One region of the Bacillus sp. PK3-067 genome, then DNA from elsewhere that is predicted to be linked to it. Evidence: riboswitches for the same ligand, from Rfam matches in the RefSeq annotation. Region 1 holds a riboswitch; each other region holds the start of a gene.
The links. Region 1 has a riboswitch for thiamine pyrophosphate ahead of tenA (thiaminase II). Riboswitches for the same ligand answer to the same signal wherever they lie in the genome.

Region 1 (5,631 bases):
GATGGATATAGTAGCAATTTCTAAAGGTGCGCTCGTTACAAATTGGAGAGAAATAAATGAAGCAGCAAAAGGCGCAAATATACGAATTCGATATAGCGGTGCAACAGCCGCTGCACTACCGACACTAGATATCGGACAATTTAGTTTAGCCGGTTGCAGTATTGAAAAAATAGAAGGAATATTAAATGGAACAACTAATTATATTCTTACGAAAATGTATGAGGAAGATATGACATTTGAAGAAGCACTGAAAGAAGCACAAAATAAAGGAATTGCTGAGACAAACCCTATATTAGATATAAGTGGTTCAGATAGTGCGTGTAAATTGTTACTTTTGACAAACAGCTTAATGGAAACAGAGAAAACACTTACTGATATACATATAAAAGGAATCGAGCACGTTACAAAACAGCAAATTCGAAATGCTAAGGAACAACATAAAATTATTAAATTAATAGCATCAACATATAAGGATGAGGGAGGCAATGTGAATTTAAATGTTGAACCGTGCCAAATAGAAAAAGATCATCCGTTAGCAAAAGTAAATGGAACCGAAAAAGGAATTACGTTCTTTACAGATACGATGGGACAAGTTACTACAATTGGTGGGGCTTCTAATCCAAGAGGCGCTGCAGCTGCAGCTTTAAAAGATGTAATAAACTTATATCGAAAAGATTTGTAAGACCGTACCGCCCTTTATAAAAAATACATATGCCGTGGACCTTTTGAGAATGAAATAAATATGCAAAAATGATTGCAGGGGGTAAGAAATTGTTTAAGGATTTTAAAGTTGTTAAAGAACGTCCCGTTTATATTCAATTGAAAGATTATTTGAAGAAAATGATTATGAAAGGGCATTTGCTCGGGGATCAAAAAATCCCATCAACAAGGGAACTAAGTGAATTACTAAGTGTGAGTAGAAACACTGTACTCGCTGCTTATGCAGATTTAGAGCAAGAAGGACTCATTTATGCAGTTAAAGGAAAAGGGAACTTTGTTGCCAAGGTGGATATATCTAACACTTCGTCTGTTGAAATAGATTGGAAAAATAAACTTAATACAGTGACCGCATTAGCGGACGAATTAGATTTAATGAAACATGGTGTTCGTTGGGAAAAGGGAATGATTGTTTTTAATAGTATAGCCCCGGATGAGAAGCTATTTGATGTTGAAAATTTCAAAAGAGCTTTTCTTACTCGTATGTCCATTGAAGGGGACATCGTATTGAACTACGGATATGCAAAGGGATATAGACCGTTAATGAATTATTTACTTCATTACATGGAGATGAAAGGTGTAGACATTTCGAATAAAGATATTCTAATTACAAATGGATTTACAGAAGGATTGGATATTGTACTCTCTTCTTTATCAAAAAAATCCGGTCGTGTCATTTGTGAGAATCCAACTCACCATGCTGCACTTAAGCTTTTCCGTTTGCATGGACTTGAAGTTCATGGGATTGATATGCATGAGGATGGTATTGATACGAATGCAGTTGAAAAAAGTTTGCGTGAAAAAGATTTTGATTTTGCTTATTTAATTCCTTCTTATCATAATCCAACCGGTATTGTTACGAGTTCAGAGAAAAGAACGGAATTGATGAGGTTATTCTCAAAATACAACGTTCCTATTATAGAGGACGGATTTAATGAAGAATTACGTTATTCAGGTTCACATTTAGCTCCATTATTAACTTTTGCGGGAGCTGGCAATAATGTGATTTATATTAGTAGCTTTTCAAAGGTACTTTTCCCTGGTTTACGTGTAGGCTGGATTATTGCAGATAAAGAGCTGATTCATTATTTAGAAAGCGTAAAAAGAGCAAGAACGATTCACACATCTACGCTAGATCAAGCTGTTCTGTTTCAATATTTACATGAGGGATATTTTGAAAAATATTTAAAAAAGGCAAGGTCTGTTTATAAGAAAAAATATGAGTTAGCTGTCGGGGCATGTAACCAGTACATTCCTTTTAAAAGAATGACTGGAGATGGTGGACTTCATTTATTTATAGAGCTAGAAGAGCATATGAATGCCCGCACACTTTTACAAAAGTGTTATGAGAAAGGCGTTACGTTTTCACCTGGAGATGTTTTTTACTCTGATGGAGAAGGAGCAAACACTTTCCGATTAGGGTTTTCGCGCTTGAAAGAAGAAGAAATAGTTCGTGGAATTAAAATAATTGGTGATACATTAAAAAATGAAATTTGGAGTTGAGAAAATGAAAATCGGTGTTATTATGGGCGGGGTATCGTCTGAAAAACAAGTTTCAATTATGACGGGGAATGAAATGATTGCTCATTTAGATAAAAATAAGTATGAAATAGTTCCAATTACATTAAACGAAAAAATGGATTTAATTGAAAAAGCGAAAGACATTGACTTTGCATTGCTCGCATTACACGGAAAATACGGAGAAGATGGGACAGTTCAAGGAACACTGGAGAGTTTAGGGATTCCTTATAGCGGAAGTAATATGTTATCTAGCAGTATATGTATGGATAAAAATATTTCGAAAAAGATTTTACGTTATGAAGGTGTAGAAACACCAGATTGGATTGAACTTACAAAAATGGAGGATCTAAATCTTGATGAGTTAGATAAGTTAGGATTTCCATTAGTGGTAAAACCAAACTCTGGCGGATCGAGTGTCGGGGTGAAAATCGTTTACAATAAAAATGAATTGATCTCAATGCTAGAAACTGTATTCGAATGGGATTCTGAAGTAGTAATTGAGAAGTATATAAAAGGTGATGAAATTACATGTTCTATTCTGGATGGAAAACAGTTACCTATAGTTTCAATTCGACATGCAGCCGAGTTCTTTGATTACAATGCAAAATATGATGATACTAGTACGGTTGAGGAAGTTATCGAACTTCCAGCAGAAATTAAGGAACGTGTAAATAAAGCTTCACTTGCTTGTTATAAAGCATTAAAATGTAGTGTTTATGCAAGAGTTGATATGATGGTGAAGGACGGAATTCCATATGTAATGGAAATTAATACATTACCAGGGATGACACAATCAAGCCTATTGCCCAAAAGTGCAGAAGCAGCGGGAATTAGTTATAGCAAACTATTAGATATGATTATTGAAACATCATTAAAAGTTAGAAAAGAAGAAGGGTTTTAAGGGAATTATATAACGAATTTTTTTGACAGTTTCACGAAGTATGCTATGATGAATACATTATAAAAACAAAATATTTATCCACTAGGGGGGCCTTTTATAGGCTGAGATCAAATGTGATTTTGAGACTCTTAGTACCTGATCTGGTTAATGCCAGCGTAGGGAAGTGGGAAAGACGTTGCTATTTAATGAGTAAATAAATACTGTCAATTTCACTTTCTTTACGCCTGTAAAGAAAGTTTTTTTATTTTACAGCTTTAATAATTGTGGATAAATACTTATATTTTATACATTATTGGAGGGATTTAAATGACTTTTTCACAATCATTACGTAAAGAAGTAGATTCAATTTGGGAAGCGAGTTTTAACCATCCTTTTGTAAAAAAACTTGGTGAAGGAACATTAGATTTAGCTAGTTTTCGCTATTATGTGCTTCAAGATTCATATTATTTGAGTCATTTTGCTAGAGTACAAACTTTAGGAGCTGCAAAAGCTCTTGAATTAGAGACGACAGCTCGTATGGCACATCATGCTCAAAATACATATGAGGCCGAGTTATCTTTACATGAGAATTTTGCTAAAAAACTAGGGATAACGAAAGAAGAAAAAGATAATTTTATTCCTGCGCCAACTGCATATGCGTATACTTCACATATGTATCGTGCTGCGTATGAAGGGCATTTAGGAGATACCATTGCAGCAATTTTACCTTGCTATTGGTTGTATTATGAAATTGGCGAACGCTTAAAAGAGTGCCAGCCGGAAGAGCCAATTTATAACGAATGGATTTCTGCTTATGGATCTGATTGGTTCCGTACGCTAGTTGAAGAACAAATTACACGTTTAGATATTATCGCTGAAAAAGTAACAGAGGCAGATCGCAAACGTATGAAACAGCATTTTATTATTAGCAGTCAATATGAATATTCATTTTGGGAAATGGCTTATACATTAGAAAAGTGGCCAGTGGATACAGACGTAAAAGACGTAATTGGATAAAGAATAGAAGTAATGTTATAGATAGGTATGGATCATACCTATCTATATATTTTTTCTTGTCAAATTTGCGTAAAGTCATTAGTGCTACGGAAATGGCGAAATAGAATATCGATAATTTAGCTCATTTACTTGTCTACGCATTAACTGGATAAACTTCTGTCACATTTATTTTACAATCAAAGAACGTAAATGTTGGTGGTATGAAGTTAAATAAGAAAAGAAACCCGAGCTGTTAGCTGTAACGGAGTTGTTTTTTCTTTGCAGGAATTTCTATATTATCATGGAGTGTTGTTAATACGATATGCAAATATGCATATCGTATTTTTTTGAGTTCCTCATGTGTTAAAATTAGATATAAAGATATAAAAATATAAAGAAGCAAAAGCAGGAATATCCAATGAATTTTGAGAGGTGTTATATGTTTACAAATAAGAAATTAATTCGATTTGGTTTATCGTTGTTTGTATTTTTAGGAATCATTAATTTTACAATCAGCTATTTCCAAACATATCTTGAAACAGCAGCAGATATCAAATGGGTAATTCCAGAAATTTGGAAAACTATTTTGCTAGATGTTCCTCAAGGTATACTTGTTCTTTTAGGCGCAATTGCTTTATATGATTTCACAAAAGAGGCATCACAAAAAGACGCATCAATCTAAGTGTGTCTTTTTTCAATTAGCAATTTCATAGAGAGTTTTGCTGGAGAAATAGAATGAAAAGCCCTAATTAGGGTTTTTTTTGTTGGAATTTCATATCCGTCATAGAAACCGGTCACTTGGAGGTGTTATAGCGAAAGCCATTTACAGTACAGAAAAATCTAAGCAGCAGACGGAAATATATAGGACATGGCATCATAATTATTGAGAAATTAATTGAACTTAGTAAGTATGAAGATATGACGCTAGAATTCATATTTTTTAATTTTTATTTATCCCGCTATTTGCCGGGCAGTAAGCCCCCCACCTCAAAATTCAGCGGAAGCAAAGAAGTTAGGTAGGGGATGAACAAAACCCCACTGATTAAAGTTTCACTTTATAAAAATGAGCCCATAGTAAAAATAGGTATATGAACAAGGTGCATCATCTAGTGATAAGTCATACTTTGTTGGTGTACGTATTGAACTTAGTTTATAGCGCTATTTCTACTTAGATGTAACGAACAGGAATATAGGGAAGTATCGATGAGGTTGTATTTTATAAACGGAGGTTATGAAAATGAATCAGTTTCAACAAGAACTACAAGCGTTAAGCCTTAATGATTACCGGTCTGGAAATATTGTCTATTGGGACCAGCAAAACCAATATCCATATTACTATATTGAAGATGCTGCTCGTCGCTGTGGCGGTTGTGGTCGTTGTGGCGGTTGTGGTGGAGGTCGTTGTGGCGGCTTCCGTTGTGGTGGCTTCCGTTGTATTGGTTGCTTCGGTTGTATTGGTTGCTTCGGTTGTTTTGGTTGCGGAGGCTGTGGCGGCTGTGGTGGTTGCTCTAACTGTT
Region 2 (5,631 bases), 2.6 Mb from region 1:
TTTCTTTCAAAACAGTGTCATGACTGTCAAGAAAACATACATCAAGTTTTTCAGAGCTTACATCAATAGCTACGAATAATCTCAAAGAAAGGACCTCCTTTCTTTGAATAGTATTTGGAATGAGCTTGGATACTGTGGGGATCTCCCTAGAGTCAAAAACATAGCCACAACCTCGCGTATGAGTATTCAATGATTGCCTTCATCTAAGCTGCCCCTCCCACCATTATGAGAGGTAAGTGAAGGAAACCGATACAGCTTGTGCGTATGCAGTGCATTTTGGTCTGGGTCACAGTCTTTTAACGTGGTCGAACTACAGGAGGAGTAAGCATATTCCCGATGGATCCATTTCCGCACTTCCATTATCTGGGGAAATCCCCCAGTATCCAAGACTAAATTTTACCCATACATCATTTTTTTGATGTAGCTCTTGAAGATAAAAACTATTTAATTTTCAAGGAACAGTTATTAACTTAAAACTTATTATACGAGGAGGGTGTATCATGAAAAAAATATGCTTTGTATTAATTGTCGACGCTGGTATAAATTATGGTTCAATATTTTCTCTACCATTTTTAAGGAATCAGGATGATTTGAAGGAATATTTTTCTAAGTATTATGATGTTTCAATTAATTATATTAGGGATAAAAACTCAGTTGACTATTTGGTAGTTCCCAAACCGTGTCCAGCTTTTGATAATGAAAATAATCTTCCAATAATTGAAGTACCAGCAATCTTATTTATGGAAAAGAATTTTGAAAAAATAAAGACTTATATAGACAATTATTTTTCTAATAACTCATAAAGAAAATAAAAGTACAGTAAAAAGAAGTCCGATAAAAAACGAGTGGTGTAGAATATTTCTATTAATCATTCGTTTTTTATTATATTTACATATATTTTTTAAAAGAGGATTATAGACGTTCTGAAAAAAAATAATTATAACAAGAACAGTGTTCGTGCTACTATCTACGGTTATTTTTTGTACTAAGTACCCCTTTAACTAACAAGACAACAAAAAATAATTAACATATTAAGGAAATTACGTTACAATAAATGTAAGAGATTTTTCTTTGAGTTTTAGCTCTGAATAATAAAGATAGTTAAATCACTAAATGGAGGAGCAGGTCAATTTTGTTCCTTGTATAGTAAATTGTTACCTATCTCTATTGCAGGTTGTATGGCAGGTAACAGTAGCAGTTGTAGCGAAATACAGCAGAGACAAAGGCTCTTTGGCAAACGGGACTGATGAATGTATTTGGCAAGTAAAAAATGGTTCTTCCCGGAGTTAGTTGAAAAGTCTCATTCTCTCCAAAAGTAGAATCTTTGTCCGCAATGTGGAGAATTTGCATCGACCATACATGATTCTTTTAATAAGCTTTAACTTGTTTATGCTCCCTTCGGCAAGACCATTATTATTCTCATAAGTTACCGCATTTCTGACAGCTTCAATATCCCGGGCTAATCCATTCGTAAAGTTCTTAAACTCTTGTATATTAGTATTCTTAATTTTCTTAATACAATGGTTGAGATTCTCAACACTCTTTGTGGTGAAGATGTTTTTAAACTCCCATGTTAAATCATAAACTATTTTTACAATAGGGTGTTCTTCATAATTATTGTTGGTATTATAACGTATGTTCAAGCATATTATTTAACGTGGATGATTCCATAAAGAGAAAAAGAAATAACCTTTGCATTTTTCAGATTATCGTGTATGATGGGAAAGTATTGAAAATTAAATCAGTGATAAACTAGGGGTGCCTAACGTATGCGTAGGCTGAGAGAGAAGCGCGTGAACTTCTTAACCCTTTGGACCTGATCTGGCTCGTACCAGCGTAGGGAAGTTAACGGCTTTACATAATGATGTCTTTTATGAGCCAGGTCCTTATTTTTTTATGGACCTGGCTCTTTTTATTTTGGCATGCGCTGGCCATATCTCGTCCTTGTCACGAACAGGGGAGGCAACAAAGGTTATGAAACAGTCTGTTTCAGCTGAGCAAATTGAATTGAAATCGAGTTTACCAGGGAGTAAGAAAGTATATGTGGATGGACCACGCGCAGGCATGAAAGTGCCGATGCGTGAGATTGAACAAAGCGAAACGAACGGCATCCCAAATCCTCCAGTCCGTGTGTATGATACGAGCGGTCCTTATACGGATCCGGCGTATAAAGTGGAGCTGGAAAAGGGAATTCCAACGCCGCGTCATTCTTGGATCATGGAGCGCGGGGATGTAGAGGCATATGAAGGGCGCGAGGTGAAACCAGAGGATGATGGTGTGAAAGTGGCTTCGAAACATACACCTGTTTTCCCGCAAATGGATCGCCAGCCGCTTAGAGCGAAGCAAGGTGCAAATGTTACGCAAATGCATTATGCGCGTAATGGCATTATTACGTCTGAGATGGAATACGTTGCAATTCGTGAAGGAGTAGAGCCGGAGTTTGTTCGTAAGGAAATCGCAGAAGGCCGCGCTATTTTACCAGCGAATATTAATCATCCAGAAGCAGAACCGATGATTATCGGGCGTAATTTCCACGTGAAGGTAAATGCAAATATCGGAAACTCTGCTGTATCTTCTTCTATTGCAGAAGAAGTAGAGAAGATGACGTGGGCAACGCGCTGGGGTGCAGATACGATTATGGATTTATCTACAGGTAAAAACATTCATACGACGCGTGAGTGGATTATTCGTAATGCGCCTGTACCAGTTGGAACTGTGCCGATTTATCAAGCGCTTGAAAAGGTAAATGGAATTGCAGAAGATTTAACATGGGAAGTGTACCGTGATACGTTAATTGAGCAAGCGGAGCAAGGCGTTGATTACTTTACGATTCACGCTGGTGTATTGCTTCGTTACATTCCAATTACTGCAAAGCGTACGACAGGTATCGTTTCGCGTGGTGGTTCGATTATGGCGCAGTGGTGTTTATTCCATCATAAAGAAAACTTCCTATATACTCATTTTGAAGAGATTTGTGAAATTATGAAGCAGTACGATGTTTCGTTCTCTCTTGGAGATGGATTACGTCCAGGATCGATTGCAGATGCAAATGACGAAGCACAATTCTCTGAGCTTGAAACACTTGGCGAATTAACGAAAATTGCTTGGAAACATGATGTGCAAGTTATGATTGAAGGACCTGGACACGTACCGATGCACTTAATTAAAGAGAATATGGAGAAAGAGCTTGATATTTGTCAGGGCGCGCCGTTTTATACACTTGGGCCACTAACGACAGATATTGCACCAGGTTATGACCATATTACATCGGCAATTGGAGCTGCGATGATCGGTTGGTTTGGAACGGCGATGCTTTGTTATGTAACGCCGAAAGAACATTTAGGTTTGCCAAACAAAGATGATGTACGCACGGGTGTTATTACGTACAAAATTGCAGCGCATGCGGCTGATCTTGCGAAAGGACATAAAACGGCTCATCAGCGTGATGATGCACTTTCAAAAGCACGTTTCGAATTCCGTTGGCGCGATCAATTTAATTTATCTTTAGATCCTGAACGTGCGATGGAATATCACGATGAAACATTGCCTGCAGAAGGGGCAAAGACAGCTCACTTCTGTTCAATGTGTGGACCGAAGTTTTGTAGTATGAGAATTTCGCATGATATTCGTGAGTATGCAAAAGAAAATGATTTAGAAACGACAGAAGCAATTGAAAAAGGAATGAAAGAGAAAGCAGAAGAATTTAAAGAAGCTGGTAGTCATTTATATCAATAATATGTTACACCTCTTTACTTGATTGATCACACTGTAGTACCTAACTTTATTATAGAAGAATCCCCATTTGCTAAGACGGTAGCAAATGGGGATTCTGTTGTTTATAAGGCAAAGAAGAGATGTACCCAGTAGAATAAGAGGAATAGTGTGACGACTGTTGTGAGCGGGATAACGATAAGGGATACACTTAAATAGTCTTTCCATTTTACTTTAATTTTGTTTTGTTTCAGAATATACATCCAAATGAGTGAAGCTAGTGTACCAATTGGTAGTAATAGTGAACCGATGTCACTACCAATGATGTTTGCAAGATAGATTGTTTTTAATGTGACTGGATCTAGTCCCATTTCTGTTAATGTGATTGTACCAATCATAAGGGCAGGATGGTTATTGAAGACGTTAGAGAGGATGGATACAAGTCCGCCCATTGCAAAGCTAGCATAGAGTAGATGCTGATTCACAATTGGCTCGAGCCATTGTACAAGTGCAGCTGTTAATCCTGCGTTGTGGAGTCCGTAAATAATGACGTACATAGAGAAGGCGAAAATTAAAATGTGCCACGGTGTCTTTTTCAAAATGTCGACAGGATTTGTTCGTAAGTAGTACCATCTCCAAATGAGAAGAACGAGTGAACCAAGTACTGCAACGATTTCAATTGGGATGGATAAGAAGGATGCAACGAATAGAAGACAGCGCATCAGGAAGACGAAACCTAATACTTTTAACATGAATCTTGTCCGTTTTTGTTTCGTATCAACAGAATTATTTCCTTTTAGTGGATGGAAGTTTTTCGTGAAGAAAATTTCTTCAATATCATATGAAGAAACAGGTAATTTTTTCGGAAGTTTTTTCTTCAAAACTGTATACATGAGCCATGACATAAATAATAAGCCTAATGTTGCAGGTACAAACATCATAGCAGTATGCATATAAAGAGTCATATTAACGATATTTAATGCAATTAAGTTTACGATATTACTTACACCAATTGGTGCACTAGATGCGGTAGCGATTAAAGCTCCGCTTAATAAATAAGGAATTTGTTGATGTGGTTTTAATTGAAGGTTTTTTAGAAGAAGAATTAAAATGGGAGTTGTAATTAAAATACTACCGTCGTTATTAAATAAAAGAGTCATAAGAAAACATAATAATTGAATATACCAGTATAGACGGCGTCCAGAACCTTTCGCTAGATTTGCCAGTTTCGCTGCGGACCAATGGAAGAAGCCGAAGCTTTCTAATATAACTGCCATGACGATGGTCGCTAATATTGTTATGGAAGCACCGCCAATTTTACTTATAATATCCATGACGTCTGGTTTTGATACAAGTCCAGTAATTATGATGATACCAGCTCCGATTGCTGCTGGCCACGCCTCATTCAAACCTCGAGGCCGCCAAAAGATAACGATCATCGTTAAGAAGAATACAATAATAGTAATCCATATTTCAATGCTCATATTTTGCCTACCTTTCTATTTTCCCTTGAACAGATGTAGCTTGTCTCAAGTTTATATTGGTAGTATATTCAGCAAAAAATAAGAAGAACTAGACGTATAACGAGATGAAGCGAATATGTGTTTTTCAAGCTAAAGGACAAGTGTCACTCGTAGTGAAATAACTATTGTGATAGGAGTCTATAAATTGATTGGGCAGTAAGGTAGTAAATGAGATTTATATGGGCAATTATGGAGATATATTGGCGCAACTTAAAATATATCAGCGATTATTGAAATATATCGGCGCAACTTAAAATATATCAGCGATTTTTAAAATATATCGACTTATCGACAAAACATGACAAAAGGAGTCTATTCCAAAATGCCTTTTGGGACAGACTCCAAGACTATATTATTTTTCCTTCAAAAAAGTACGATCCTTCAAGAATAAATTCCA
Region 3 (5,631 bases), 2.3 Mb from region 1:
TAACTTCTCAAGTGCCTTCTTCTCAAACAGAACATAAAGAAGGAGAAAAGGTAGCGATGTTAAACATACCAAAAATAAAGAAGAAGTTTTCTATATATTGGGGAGCGGATGATACGACTTTGAAAAAAGGAGTGGGTATGTTCGTTAGTGATTTAACGACAACTCCATCTGGAGGGGGACATACTGTACTAAGTGGACATCGAGATACTGTATTTACAGATTTAGGAGAGTTGAAAGAAAAGGATACCCTTGTTTTAGAGTATGATAATAAAACGTACACATATGAAATTCAAAAGACATGGATTACTCATGCGGATGATCGTACTGTTATTATAAAAAAAGAAGAACCGATATTAACACTGACAACTTGTTACCCATTTAATTATATAGGGAATGCACCAGATAGATATATTATCGAGGCGAAGTTAACTGGCAGTTATTCAAAGTGAAATTATAGTTTCTGAAAGCGGGAGGGGGATATATAAATTATGTCAAAAAATATTTTAATTGTTGAAGATGAAGACATATTACGTGAAATATTAAAAGATTATTTTTTAAGTGAGCAATATGTAGTGTTTGAAGCGAGGGACGGGAAAGAGGCTTTAGTTGTATTTGAAGAAGAAGAGGTTGATTTAGTTATTTTAGATATTATGTTGCCAGAACTCGATGGATGGTCTGTTTGCCGAAGAATTCGAAAGACGTCCGAGGTGCCTATTATTATGCTGACGGCGCGCGTAGATGAAGACGATACGTTACTCGGTTTTGAACTTGGGGCAGATGACTATGTGACGAAGCCGTATAGTCCGCCAATTTTATTAGCAAGAGCGAAACGATTATTAGAAAGTAGAAAAGCATCGAAGAAACCTTTAGAGAACGAAGATGATACGTTATCGATTCATGGCATCCATGTCCATTTTCCGTCGCGTACTGTTACTGTTGATGAGGCAGATGTTAGTTTAACGCATACGGAGTTTGAAATATTGGTGTATTTCATGAAAAATCAAGGAATCGTTTTAACGCGAGAGCAACTCATTTCAAGAATTTGGGGATATGAATTTGCTGGCGATGATCGAACGGTGAATAGCCATATTCGTAATTTAAGAAATAAATTAGGAGAGAAAGCAAAGTATATTACAACTGTAGTACGCACAGGTTATAAATTTGAGGGCAATGTATGAGGAATGGAATTGTACTAAAATTATTTACTCTTACAACAGCATTATGCATGTTAATTTTAGCGACGATATTTATTGGACAAACGATATTTTTTAAACAATATTATGCGAATCGAAAAGTGGAAGATATTAAAGTGAATTTAAATTCCTTTGAGAAGAACTATTTAAATCATGCAGGAAATACAGAAGAAATTCAGAAACTAGAGCAAGACTTTTTAAGAGAAAATAATACGTGGATTACGACATTAGATAAGAACGGGAATTTAAAACATGCAGATGATTTTTATTTTGAGGTAACGATAGATCGTAGGCAACAAAAGAGCTTTGGACAACAAATATTTAAAATTCCTTTAGGCAATCTCGTCAATATAGAGGAGATTGATAATAAATTATCGGAGCATTTTTTAGGGCAAGAAATTTATTTTTCTGGAGTGAGAAAAGAAGATAGTTTTATTCCATTCTCTTTTTCTTTATCTAAGCAGAATTTAAGCGGATCTAATAAACCGTTAGAAAAAGCATTTAATGAGAAAATGAGTAAATTAAATGAGGAGAAAAAGAAAGCAGCTGTGGAACAAGTTGGTAAGGAAAAGAAGCCGGCTGTTCGGGAGCAAGTTGCTCAAGAACCAGATGTTTACATAGGAGGGCGTGTTACGAAAGTACAGTTTCCAGATGTAAAAGGCCCCGTAAATCCAATTTATAAAAACACTTTATTTTTGGATAGTATAAAAGAATTTCAAACGGATGTGTTACTAAAAGAGAGTAATCAAATAGAGTATTCAACAAAGACAATGGACTACGAAAAGAATGATATAAAATATAAATTATTAATGAAACCAATAAAAGAAAAAGACGGATCGGTAACATATATTTATGCGATGGCTTCTTTACAGCCGGTAGATGAAGCTGTACAAATGGTGCAAGATTATTATATCTATATCATTGCATTTGTAGTCGTTCTTATTTTTTTAGCTTCGTTCTATTACTCAAAACAAATTGCAAAGCCATTATTGAAAATAAATGATACAACAAAGAAAATAGCGCATTTAGACTTCACAGAAAAAATACCGATTACTTCGAAAGATGAAATTGGAGATTTATCGAAAAATATTAATGTGCTATCAAATAAACTCCATTCGCATATTGGACAGTTAGAAGAAGATATTGAAAAGGAAAGAAAGTTAGAAAAGACGCGAAAAGAATTCATTTCTGGTGTTTCACATGAATTAAAAACACCGCTAAGTATTATGAAAAGCTGTATTTCTATTTTAAAAGACGGGGTAGCTGAACATAAAAAAGAGTATTATTTTCAGGCAATGGAGAGAGAAGTAGACAAAATGGATACGTTAATTTTGGATATGCTTGAGTTAGCTAAATTTGAATCTGGTACATATAAAATGAAAAAAGCTTCGTTTTATATTGATACAGTAATTGAAGGTATATGTGAACATCTATCTGTGGAAATAGAGAAAAAAGAACTTCATATTCATAAAAATATAAGTTCATTTGAAGTGATTGCAAATCAAGGCCGGATTGAACAAGTCATCGTGAACTTCATTACGAATGCTATACGATATACACCAAATAAAGAGGATATTATTATTTCTACAATAGATGAGAAGAATCGTATAAAAGTGTGCATTGAAAATAAAGGTACTCATATTGAAGAAGAGCAATTAGATAAAATTTGGGATCGTTTTTATCGCGTGGATACAGCTCGTCAGCGTTCACAAGGTGGGACGGGGCTTGGGCTTGCTATTTCAAAGAATATTTTAGAACTACATGATGCTGAATATGGGGCAGAAAATACAGAAGATGGTGTATTATTTTATTTCTATTTACCGAAAAAAGCGTAGACAATATGATCTATGCTTTTTTAATTTATTTTCATATTATCTTTACCTAATCTTTATTTTTAATCAGTATAATTTGTTTAGAAAATGAGGTTATGTAAGGAGTCGATGAACCGTGCATAGCAATTGGCTAAGTATAATGGTATTTATTTTCTTTTGCGCATTTATTGTATTTTTAATTGATATTACGATATGAAAAAAGAGCGCTCATTAAGCGCCCTTTTTTTGTGTATTCATTTGATAAGCACTGATGCTCTTGAATAAGCGTGGTGAAGTGATAAATAAAAATATAAGTAAAACGGTACATAAAATAAAAGAACCAAGCATTGTACTTCCATTTACGATTAATGAATATAACACAGCCGATTGACCTTTCGGCGCATATTGTCCCCAGAAAATAATGCCGGCAATAAAGTGGCAGAAATAGCGAGCAAAGCTACCGATAAATGTAGCAAGGATAATATAAGCAAGGACTTTCTTACCCTGATTTTGTTTTGATGAAGGTTTGTCTTTACGGTTACCTAAATTTGATTGTTCTAAGCTATTTTCATTGGATGTTAAAAGTGCTTTTTGAATTGGACGATAGAATAAGCCAGCAAATCCGATAAAAGCAAAGGCAATGAAGTACTCAATGAATGCTTGAACAGGTGTTAAAATATAAGCATCTCCCACGACAATTTGTAATAGTCCCCAAACTAAACCGCCTAAGAAAGCTGATTTAAAGCCCCAGCGGTAAGCAATAATAAAAATAGGAATCATAGCGAATGAGATAGAACCGCCTGTTGGAAGTTTAAGTGATAATGGTAAAATATCGATAATCATGGCGAAGGCTGCAAGAATAGCAGATTCGATCATCGCTTGTAAATTGGTGTTACGCATGTTGTCTCCCCCTAAATCCAAGTTGTACAAAAAAGAATAGATATCATAGGAGGATACGAAATACGTAAATAAAAATGAGGTATGTATTTCGGACGTTTGCACAATCCCTGCGTTAGCATTAACTAACAGGTTCGAAGGGTCGGAACGAAGTGTTCCCTCTCAGCGGCATGGCTCCCCCAGTGATAACGAAATTCTTTATTTGTTATTGTTTATTGTAAGCGAAATGGATGAGAATGGCAAACGAATACAGTATGACAATAATTGAAATAGAATTGTAGCGAAATGTTAATAAATATGAAGCAAAAGGGTATAGTACAAGAGAAATTGGGTGTGGTATAATTTTTTTGAAAATAATTATCATTCTCTTCTGAGGGGGAAGGTTATGAGCTTAGTAGATATTAAAATTGGAGAGAAAGTGTTAGTAAAAAGTATTCAGTCTTTAGATCAGCTATTAAAGCGTAGACTAGCTGCTTTCGGTCTTGCTGAAGGAAGCGAACTTCGCCTGAAACAGAAAGCGATGTTCAAAGGTCCTTGTACATTGGAGTGTCGTGGACAGTTAATTAGTATTCGTCATTGTGACGCGAAAATGATAAAGGTGGAATTAGCGTGAATAAGGTAGCTTTGCTAGGGAATCCGAATACAGGGAAGACATCATTATTTAATGCACTTACTGGTTCTTATGAATACGTAGGAAACTGGAGCGGTGTAACAGTAGAAAAAAAGGTTGGTAAATTAAAAGATAGACAAGGAACATTAATTGATTTACCAGGTGTTTATGATTTAAATCCAGTTTCACGTGATGAAGGTGTTGTAACAAACTTTCTATTAACAGAAGAATTTAATCATATGTTAAATATCGTAGATTCCTCGCAGTTTGAAAGAAATATGCATTTAACGTTGCAGTTACTTGAATTTGGTAAGCCAGTCTCAATTGGTTTAAACATGGTTGATGTGGCGAAGCAAAGAGGAATTGTCATTGATGTAAAACGATTATCAGAGCTATTAGGTGTAACAGTCGTTCCTGTTGTTGCAAGAAGTGGAAAAGGCTGTGAAGAACTGCTTACGACTCTTAAAGAAAATGACAAAAAAGAGAAAAAGCCATTCCTTATTTCATATGGTGTACAAATGGATGAAGGAATTGGAGAAGTAATTGCTCTTTTAGAGACAGCGAATTACGAGCATCCGAGATGGTTAGCACTTCAATTTTTAAGCAATAACGAAGTAGTAGAAAAAGAAATGAAAGCATTACCAATTTATAAGGAACTCATAGCCATTCGATCTCGCTTAGAAGGAAGACTTGATTGTACGTTAGAAGAGCACATTTACAAAACTCGTGAAGCGTATATTGAAAAGTTAAAAACAAATGTTATGAAGCATGAGAAAGAAGGAAAAATTCCTTTTTCAGAAAAAATTGATAGATTAATTACACATAAAATTTTAGGACTTCCAATCTTTTTAGCAGTTATGTTTTTTATTTTTCAGGTTACGTTTACGTGGATTGGTACACCTTTATCGGATATGTTAGATGAGTTTTTTGGTGGCCAGCTTACGGATTGGGTGACGGCTGGACTTACAAGTATTGGAGCTTCTGATTTTATTCAAGCACTAGTTACAGAAGGTATTATTGCCGGTGTTGGTGCTGTATTAGTATTCGTACCACAAATCTTTGCACTATTCTTTTTTATTTCATTATTAGAAGACTCAGGGTATATGGCGCGAATTGCAGT

Region 2: linked by a shared signal. The riboswitch ahead of thiC (phosphomethylpyrimidine synthase ThiC) and the one ahead of tenA (thiaminase II) in region 1 are both predicted to bind thiamine pyrophosphate.
Region 3: linked by a shared signal. The riboswitch ahead of thiT (energy-coupled thiamine transporter ThiT) and the one ahead of tenA (thiaminase II) in region 1 are both predicted to bind thiamine pyrophosphate.

What each region holds. Positions count from the first base shown of each region.
Region 1 covers NZ_CP096490.1:2,492,520-2,498,150, forward strand. Annotated here, with positions in the region: gene M1D73_RS12785 (homoserine dehydrogenase) at 1-682, shown strand, start outside; gene pdxR (MocR-like pyridoxine biosynthesis transcription factor PdxR) at 772-2,220, shown strand; gene ddlB (D-alanine--D-alanine ligase) at 2,225-3,139, shown strand; TPP riboswitch at 3,213-3,318, shown strand; gene tenA (thiaminase II) at 3,446-4,135, shown strand; gene M1D73_RS12805 (DUF3937 domain-containing protein) at 4,533-4,796, shown strand; gene M1D73_RS12810 (heterocycloanthracin/sonorensin family bacteriocin) at 5,352-5,631, shown strand, end outside.
Region 2 covers NZ_CP096490.1:5,131,827-5,137,457, reverse strand. Annotated here, with positions in the region: gene M1D73_RS26550 (IS110 family transposase) at 1-85, opposite strand, end outside; gene M1D73_RS26545 (hypothetical protein) at 501-803, shown strand; gene M1D73_RS26540 (transposase) at 1,287-1,556, opposite strand; partial or broken gene M1D73_RS26535 (L-lactate permease) at 1,602-1,673, shown strand; TPP riboswitch at 1,745-1,860, shown strand; gene thiC (phosphomethylpyrimidine synthase ThiC) at 1,975-3,735, shown strand; gene M1D73_RS26525 (arsenic transporter) at 3,837-5,195, opposite strand; gene M1D73_RS26520 (cytochrome d ubiquinol oxidase subunit II) at 5,587-5,631, opposite strand, start outside.
Region 3 covers NZ_CP096490.1:4,764,580-4,770,210, reverse strand. Annotated here, with positions in the region: gene M1D73_RS24620 (class D sortase) at 1-449, shown strand, start outside; gene M1D73_RS24615 (response regulator transcription factor) at 489-1,178, shown strand; gene M1D73_RS24610 (sensor histidine kinase) at 1,175-3,028, shown strand; gene thiT (energy-coupled thiamine transporter ThiT) at 3,236-3,904, opposite strand; TPP riboswitch at 3,991-4,092, opposite strand; gene M1D73_RS24600 (FeoA family protein) at 4,287-4,514, shown strand; gene feoB (ferrous iron transport protein B) at 4,511-5,631, shown strand, end outside.